DNA from 2 places in the Rhodoferax sp. XS2R6 genome. Region 2 is predicted to be linked to the other one. Evidence: predicted binding sites of a transcription regulator. Region 2 holds the regulator's gene; the other holds the start of a gene.
What was found. The regulator sigma-54, encoded in region 2, starts transcription at its own class of promoters, with help from an activator protein. The targets are predictions, from matches to a motif close to TGGCANGNAANCTGCTTT.
Positions count from the first base shown of each region.

Region 1: AC097A_RS18275 (ammonium transporter) is a predicted target of sigma-54. The motif match lies at 3,163-3,180, and genes of this name have one in related genera.

Region 1 is NZ_JBWMAY010000007.1:26,650-30,673, forward strand. It holds gene otnI (2-oxo-tetronate isomerase) at 1-389, opposite strand, end outside; gene metW (methionine biosynthesis protein MetW) at 416-997, opposite strand; gene metX (homoserine O-succinyltransferase MetX) at 994-2,226, opposite strand; gene AC097A_RS18270 (TMEM165/GDT1 family protein) at 2,367-2,924, opposite strand; yybP-ykoY riboswitch at 2,928-3,121, opposite strand; gene AC097A_RS18275 (ammonium transporter) at 3,251-4,024, shown strand, end outside.
Region 2 is NZ_JBWMAY010000006.1:22,576-26,599, forward strand. It holds gene AC097A_RS17330 (THUMP domain-containing class I SAM-dependent RNA methyltransferase) at 1-1,026, opposite strand, end outside; gene rpoN (RNA polymerase factor sigma-54) at 1,023-2,627, opposite strand; gene lptB (LPS export ABC transporter ATP-binding protein) at 2,627-3,403, opposite strand; gene lptA (lipopolysaccharide transport periplasmic protein LptA) at 3,400-4,008, opposite strand.

The sequences.
Region 1 (4,024 bases), on a different contig from region 2:
CAGGCGTGCAGGGCCGCGACATCCGCCCCCTGCGGCACCAGCCCGGCCATCACATGGATGCGCGGGCATTGCAGGATCTGGGCATAACGCAAGGCCTCGGTAATCCCCGCGCGAAACTCCGCCTCGCGCCCCGGCAGGCCGGCCGTGCCGCGTTCACCGCGGTCCCAGGCGCTGGCCATGGTGACCAGGTCCGTGCCACCCGGCGGTGCGTTGAGCAGTACCTGCTGCAAGCCCGCCTGCTGCAGCGCGTACGCAATCTCGCCCGTTGTCCACGCATAGGGGAACAGAAACTCCACACCGGCAAAACCATCCTGGGCGGCTGCCGCAAAACGCTCCAAAAACGGCAGCTCGTTGTACAGAAAGCTCAGGTTGGCGGCAAAGCGGGGCATGGCAGGTCGTGGGTTCAGCGCAGCATTCAGCGGGCCAGCTTGTAGACCGAGGTACCGGCGCGCAGATTTGGCACAAAGCGCACGGTGCGTCCATCTTGCAAACCAAAGCTATCAAGCACCCGCAGGCCATTGCGCTGCGCCAGCAGGGCCAGATCGGCATGGGTGCCGACGCGGATATTGGGCGTGTCGTACCACTGGTAGGGCAGGCGCTTGGTCACCGGCATACGGCCCTGCAGAATGCTCAGGCGGTTGGGCCAGTGTGCAAAGTTGGGGAAAGCCACAATACCCACGCGGCCCACACGCGCCGTTTCCTTGAGCATGGTCTCGGCATTGCGCAAGTGCTGCAGCGTGTCGATCTGCAGCACAACATCAAAGCTGGCGTCGCCAAAGACGGTGAGCCCCTGGTCCAGGTTGAGCTGCAGCACATTCACGCCGCGCTGCACGCAGGCCAGCACATTGGCATCGTCCAACTCCACGCCGTAACCCGTACAGCCGCGTTCGCGTTGCAGGTGGTCCAGCAGGGCGCCGTCGCCACAGCCCAGGTCGAGCACGCGAGAGCCTTCAGGCACCAGACTGGCAATCGCGTGCAGGGTGTTCAGGTCGGTCATGCTGAGAGTGCCCCCACACTTGTCGCTGCGCGTACTGCGCTGCCCCCCAAGGGGGCGCTTTCCGCCTTGGGGCGGCCCGGCGGCGGAAATACCTCTGTTTCTTGTGCAACGCTATCAAAGTAGGAGCGCATCACGCCCACGTAACGGGCGTCATCGAGCAAAAAGGCATCATGTCCGTGAGGCGCGTCGATCTCGGCGTAACTCACGTCGCGCTGGTTGTCGAGGAGGGCCTTGACCACCTCGCGGCTGCGCTTGGGGCTGAAGCGCCAGTCGGTGGTAAAACTCACCAGCAGGAATTTGCAGGTGGCGCGAGCCAGGGCTTGACTCAGGTCACCGCCAAAGGGTTTGGCCGGGTCGAAGTAGTCCAGCGCGCGCGTGATCAGCAGGTAGGTGTTGGCGTCAAAGTATTCGGCAAACTTGTCGCCCTGGTAACGCAGGTAACTCTCGATCTGGAACTCCACCTCCTGGGTCGAATACCGGTAGCCGCTGGCGCTGCCCAGCACCGCCTCCTTGAGCTCACGGCCGAACTTCTCGTTCATCACGTCATCACTCAGGTAGGTGATGTGGCCAATCATGCGGGCGATGCGCAGGCCGCGCTTGGGGATGACGCCGTGTTCGTAGAAGTGACCGCCGTGGAAGTCCGGGTCGGTCACGATGGCGCGGCGTGCCACTTCGTTAAAGGCAATGTTCTCGGCCGTGAGGTTGGGCGCACTGGCCACCACCACGGCGTGGCGCATGCGGTCCGGGTACTGCAGCGTCCAGCTCAGCGCCTGCATTCCACCCAGGCTGCCACCCAACACAGCGGCCAAGGTCTGGATGCCCAAGGCATCCAGCAGGCGGGCCTGGGCGTTGACCCAGTCTTCGACCGTGACCACCGGAAAATCGGCGCCATAGACCTTGCCCGTATCGGGGTGGGTGTGCATGGGGCCGGTGGAGCCGAAGCAGGAGCCCAGATTGTTCACGCCAATGACAAAAAACTTGTTGGTGTCCACCGACTTGCCCGGGCCAATCATGTTGTCCCACCAGCCTTCGGACTTGTCCTGACCCGCGTACACGCCCGCCACGTGGTGCGAGGCATTGAGCGCGTGGCACACCAGCACGGCGTTGGACTTGTCGGCATTGAGCGTGCCGTAGGTCTCGTAACTCAACGAATACCCATGGATGGACGCGCCGCTTTGCAACTGCAAAGGCGCGTCGAAGGTCATGGACAGGGGCGTGGCGATCAGCATAAAAAACAAAACCCGGCAACGCTAAACGCGGGCCGGGTTGCAATGCCAAAAGGCGGGTCCGTGTTTAGCTGTATTTATTAAGCGCCCGCAAGCTGGAGCAAATTGGCGCTGTGAGCGGAAAGTATACCAAGCAGGCCTTTTCAGGCCAGCAGGGCGTATAGACCCAAGCCCGCAAAAATCAGCGCCGAGACCAGATGCACCACACGCAGCGGCACCAGCCGTGTCATCCGTTCGCCCAGCCAGACCACGGGCGCATTGGCCAGCATCATGCCCAGCGTGGTCCCGGCCACCACCCAGAAGTAGGCGTTGTACTGCGCGGCCAGCATGACCGTGGCGATCTGCGTTTTGTCGCCCATTTCGGCCAGAAAGAAAGCGACGACGGTGGTGCCGAATACGCCCCAGCGCGGCTGCGCGTCGGTCTCCTCGTCGTCCAGCTTGTCCGGGATCAACATCCACACCGCCATGGCAATAAAAGAGGCACCCAGAATCCAACGCAGGGTGGTGGGGCCGATGACCGTGGTGACCCAGGCGCCCAGCGCGCCAGCCATGGCGTGGTTGGCCACGGTGGCCACCAAGATGCCCCAGACGATAGGCCAGGGTTTGCGAAAACGCGCGGCCAGGACGAGCGCGAGCAGCTGGGTTTTGTCGCCCATTTCTGCGAGCGCAACGATACCGGTGGAGAGGAGAAAAGCTTCCATGACGAGATCCATGGCCGGGGACCTACCAATGACTGCACGACACCCCCGGCCGAAATCAGAGGCGTGCAGTCAAAGGTCTCGCCAAAACCCGCGTGACGGGCTCTGCTTGCGCCATGGGTGCCGTTGCCGACACCACAAGTCTGTTGACGCAAGCCCCTCTCAATAAAGAAGGGCGGCTACTCCCCAATGACAGTCTGCATTGTAGCCGCCCGCCTTGCAGGCCATGCCAGCCCCAATCTGGCGCACTTTTTGCTTGATTTTGGTGCATAACGCAAATTTCATTGAGATTTGCACCAATAAGCAGCATTTCAATTCAAGAGGAACTTATGGAAGCACTCAAACAGGGCGCGGATGCCTTGTTCATCCTGCTCGGCGCCATCATGGTGTTGGCCATGCACGCCGGTTTTGCCTTTCTGGAACTGGGCACGGTACGCCGCAAAAACCAGGTCAACGCGCTGGTGAAGATCCTGGTGGACTTCTCGGTGTCCACCGTCGTCTACTTTGCGGTGGGCTACGGTGTGGCTTATGGCACGCATTTTTTCATCAGCGCCGAACAGCTGGCGGCCCAAAACGGCTATGCGCTGGTGAAGTTCTTCTTCCTGCTGACCTTTGCGGCCGCCATCCCCGCCATCATCTCGGGCGGCATTGCCGAGCGCGCCAAGTTCTGGCCGCAGTTGATTGCCACGGCGGTCATCGTCGGCGTGGTCTACCCCTTCTTTGAGGGCATTGCCTGGAACCAGCACTTTGGCGTGCAGGCCTGGATCAAGGGCCTGACCGGCGCAGAGTTCCACGACTTTGCCGGCAGCGTGGTGGTACACGCCGTGGGCGGCTGGATCGCGTTGGGCGCGGTGCTGCTGCTGGGCGCACGCAGCAACCGCTACCGCAAAGACGGCGCGATCTCGGCGCATCCACCGTCCAGCATTCCGTTCCTGGCCTTGGGCGCGTGGATTCTGATCGTGGGTTGGTTCGGCTTCAACGTGATGAGTGCACAGATGCTGGACAAGATGTCTGGCCTGGTGGCGGTGAACTCGCTCATGGCCATGGCGGGCGGCACGCTGGTGGCCCTGCTGATGGGCAAAAACGACCCCGGCTTTGTGCAC
Region 2 (4,024 bases):
CAGTTCACGCGCGCCAAAGCGTGCGCCCTCGCCTTCACCGGCCACGCCGCCAATGCCAATGCGCTCGCCGTAGGGCGGGTTCAGCACCATCACGCCGCCGCCCTCGATGGGAGGCATGCGCTGCAGCGCGTCGCCGCCGCGGAATTCGATCACATCGGCCACACCGGCGCGCTGGGCGTTGCGCTGGGCAAAGTCCACCATGCGGTGCGACACATCGCTGCCATAAATCAGCGCAGGCTGGCCTGGCTCGGGTTTGACCACCGCCTCGGCAGCCTCGGCCTTCATGTCTGCCCATTCCTGCGAGCGGAAGGGCCGGTATTTTTCGAACGCAAAGCGGCGCAGCGAGCCGGCCGCGATGTTGCAGGCAATCTGTGCAGCTTCAATGGCCACCGTGCCGCTGCCGCAGCAGGGGTCATACAGCGGCATCAAATCGTCGTCGCCCGAGGCCCAGCCGCTGGCGGCGATCATCGCCGCGGCCAGGGTTTCTTTCAGCGGCGCGTCGCCCTTGTCCTCGCGCCAGCCGCGTTTGAACAGCGGTTCGCCCGAAGTGTCGATATAGAGCGAGCAGCTGTCGGTGGTCAGGTGAGCGTAGATGCGCACATCGGGCCACTGCGTGTTCACGTCAGGGCGCACGCCGCCCGCCACTTCGCGGAAGCGGTCACACACGGCGTCCTTCACCTTGAGCGCGGCAAAGTTCAGCGAGGTCAGCGGGCTGTGCTGCGCGGTCACCTCAACCTTGATGCTCTCCTTGGGCGTGAACCATTGCTCCCATGGCACTTGCAGGCCGGCGCGGTACAGGTCTTGTTCGCTGCGGTATTCGGTGTACGACACCAGCACCAGCACGCGCTGCGAGAGGCGGCTGTACAGGTTGAGTAACATGGCGTGCGCAAACGAGGTGCGCACCGCCACACCACCGCGCTGCTTGGTCACGCAGCCGGGCGGCAAGCCGGTGATTTGCAAAATCTCCGGCGACAGGTACTCCTCCACGCCAGCGGCGCAGGGGAGAAAAAGGGTCAATTGGTTCATAGCGCTTTGCGGAGTGAGGCGGGGGCGATCTTCAGGCCCTCGCGGTATTTGGCCACGGTGCGCCGGGCGCATTCGATGCCCTGCTCTTTGAGCATGTCAGAGATCTGGTTGTCACTCAAGGGCTTTTTGGCGCTCTCGGAGGCGATGAACTGTTTGATGAGCGCACGCACCGCGGTGCTGGAGGCATTGCCGCCGCTCTCGGTGCCCAAACCAGAGCCAAAGAAGTACTTGAGCTCGAAGGTACCAAACGGCGTGGCCATGTACTTGGCCGTGGTCACGCGGCTGATGGTGGACTCGTGTAGCCCCAGCTCGTCGGCAATTTCGCGCAGCACCAGCGGGCGCATGGCCAGCTCGCCGTGGGTGAAGAAGTTTTTCTGCCGCTCCACGATGGCCGTGCTCACGCGCAGGATGGTGTCAAAGCGCTGCTGAATGTTTTTGATGAACCAGCGCGCCTCCTGCAGGCGCTGCTGCAGGGCGGCGTGGCCGGCACCGTCGCGCCCCCCGCGGTGGTTGCGCAGCACGTTGGCGTAAATGTCGTGCACCTTGAGGCGCGGCATCACCTCGGGGTTGAGCTGCACGCGGAACTTCGGCATGCCGCCGACCTTGCCAATCGACACCACCAGTACGTCGGGCACCACGATGTTGCGCTCCACGTCGATGAAGCGGCGTCCGGGCTTGGGCTCCAGCCGCGCGATGAGCGCTATCGCTTCGCGCACCAGCGCATCGCTGCCCACGCCCATTTGCACCAGGCGCTTGATGTCACGCCTGGCCAGCAGGTCTATGGGTTTGCTGCAAATGCCCAGCGCCACCCGCAGCAGCTCGGCGCGTTCGTCTTCACCATCCACCTCGGCCTGGGCCAGCAAGGCCTTGATCTGCAAACGCAGGCATTCGCCTAGGTCACGCGCGCCCACGCCCACGGGCTCCAGACTGTGCAGCAGGCCCAGCGCCACCGTGAAGTGGTGCACCAGGTCTTGCAGCTGTTCTTCGTCGCCAGGGCTCAGGCTGCGCGCCAGCTCTTCCAAAGGGTCTTCCAAGTAGCCATCGTCGTTGAGCGATTCGATCAGGAAGCGCAGCGCGGCCGCATCGGTAGCATTGGTGCGCAGGCTCAGGGCCTGGCGGTGCAAAAAGGCCTGCAGCGATTCGGTGGAGCGCGCCAGCTCGGTGGCGTCTTTCTCTTCGTCATCACCCAGGTTGTTGGCCTTGGCGTCCACGCCCCACTCGCCATCGTCGGGCGTCATTTCGGTGGTGCCGTCGCCTTCCCAGTTGGGTTCGTCGCTGCTGCTCAGCGGCGTGGCTTCTTCGTCATTGCTGCTGGTGCTGGTCGAGGTGGCGTAGTCCGCCACCGCACTGGGTGCGTAATCCACCTCGCTGCTCTCGGACAAGCGGTCGCCTTCGCTGACCGTGGCATCCACGGCATTCAGCCCAAAGTCTTCGCGCTCGGCCCGGTCCTCGGTCAGCTCCAAAAACGGGTTCTCGTCCAGCATCTGCTCCACTTCCTGGCTGAGCTCGAGCGTGGAGAGCTGCAGCAGACGGATGGACTGCTGCAACTGGGGCGTGAGCGCCAGGTGTTGGGAAACGCGTAAAGACAGCCCTTGCTTCATCACATTTTGAAATGCTCACCGAGATAGACACGGCGCACATCGGCGTTGTTCACGATCTCGGAGGGGGTGCCCTGCGCCAGCACATGGCCGTCGCTGATGATGTAGGCGTGGTCGCAGATGCCCAGGGTCTCGCGCACGTTGTGGTCGGTGATGAGCACGCCGATGCCACGGCCCTTGAGGAAGTTGATGATGCGTTGAATTTCGATCACCGCAATCGGGTCGATACCGGCAAACGGTTCGTCCAGCAGGATGAAGCGCGGCCGCGTGGCCAGCGCCCGCGCAATCTCCACACGGCGGCGCTCGCCGCCCGACAGGGCCAGCGAGGGCGACTCGCGCAGGTGTTCCACGCGCAGGTCTTGCAGCAGCGCGGTCAGGCGCGCTTCAATCTCGGTCGACTTGAGCGGGTTGCCCGCCTCGTCGCGCTGCAGTTCCAGCACCGCACGCACGTTGTCTTCGACATTCAGCTTACGGAATATCGAGGCTTCTTGCGGCAGGTAGCCCAATCCCAGGCGCGCGCGGCGGTGTATGGGCATGTGTTCGATGGACTGACCGTCGATGGTGATGTCGCCCGCGCTGGCGCGCAGCAGGCCCACGATCATGTAGAACGAGGTGGTCTTGCCCGCACCGTTGGGGCCCAAGAGGCCCACCACCTCGCCAGTGCGCACGGCCAGCGATACGTCCTTGACCACCTGGCGTTTGCCATAGGACTTTTGCAAATGCCGGGCTTCCAGCCGCCCGGTGCTGGTGTCCGGGGCTTCTTGGATGGGCGCACTCACTGGGCGGCCTTCTCAAGTTGCGGCGTGGCACGCAGGGTAGGACTGGATTGGGGGGTGGTGGGTGCTGGGGCGTCCGGTTTGGGTGTCAGCATGGCGCGCACACGGCCCGCGGGCGCGGTGGCACTCTTGGGTGCGCCGTCTACGGTGAACTTGTCGCTGAGGTTCTCATACAAGATGGCCGCACCGGTCACCTCATCAGCCAGCGTGGCACCGCGGAAGCGACGCAGCTGGGCCTTTTTGATGAAGCGCACGGTGTCGGCCCGACCGTCATATTCGATGGTTTCGCCATCGCCTTCAATGAATTCGTCCAGCCCATCACGCTTCTGGCGAAAGAACGCCGGGGTGGCCGCCGAGCCGGTTACCAAGCCAAACTGGTAACCATCGGGGTCCTGGCGCACTTCGAGCTGGGCGCCGCGGATGACGATGCTGCCCTTGGTCAGCACCACATTGCCGGTAAAGACGCTCACCTGCTTCAAGTCGTCATAACGCAGGGCATCGGCCTCCACATTCATGGGCTTGTTGCGGTCGGCCTTTTCGGCCCAGGCGTACCCCGCCACGCTGGACAGGACCAGCCCCAAGGACACCGACAGAATAGTTTTTTTCATAAAGGCACGAAACTTG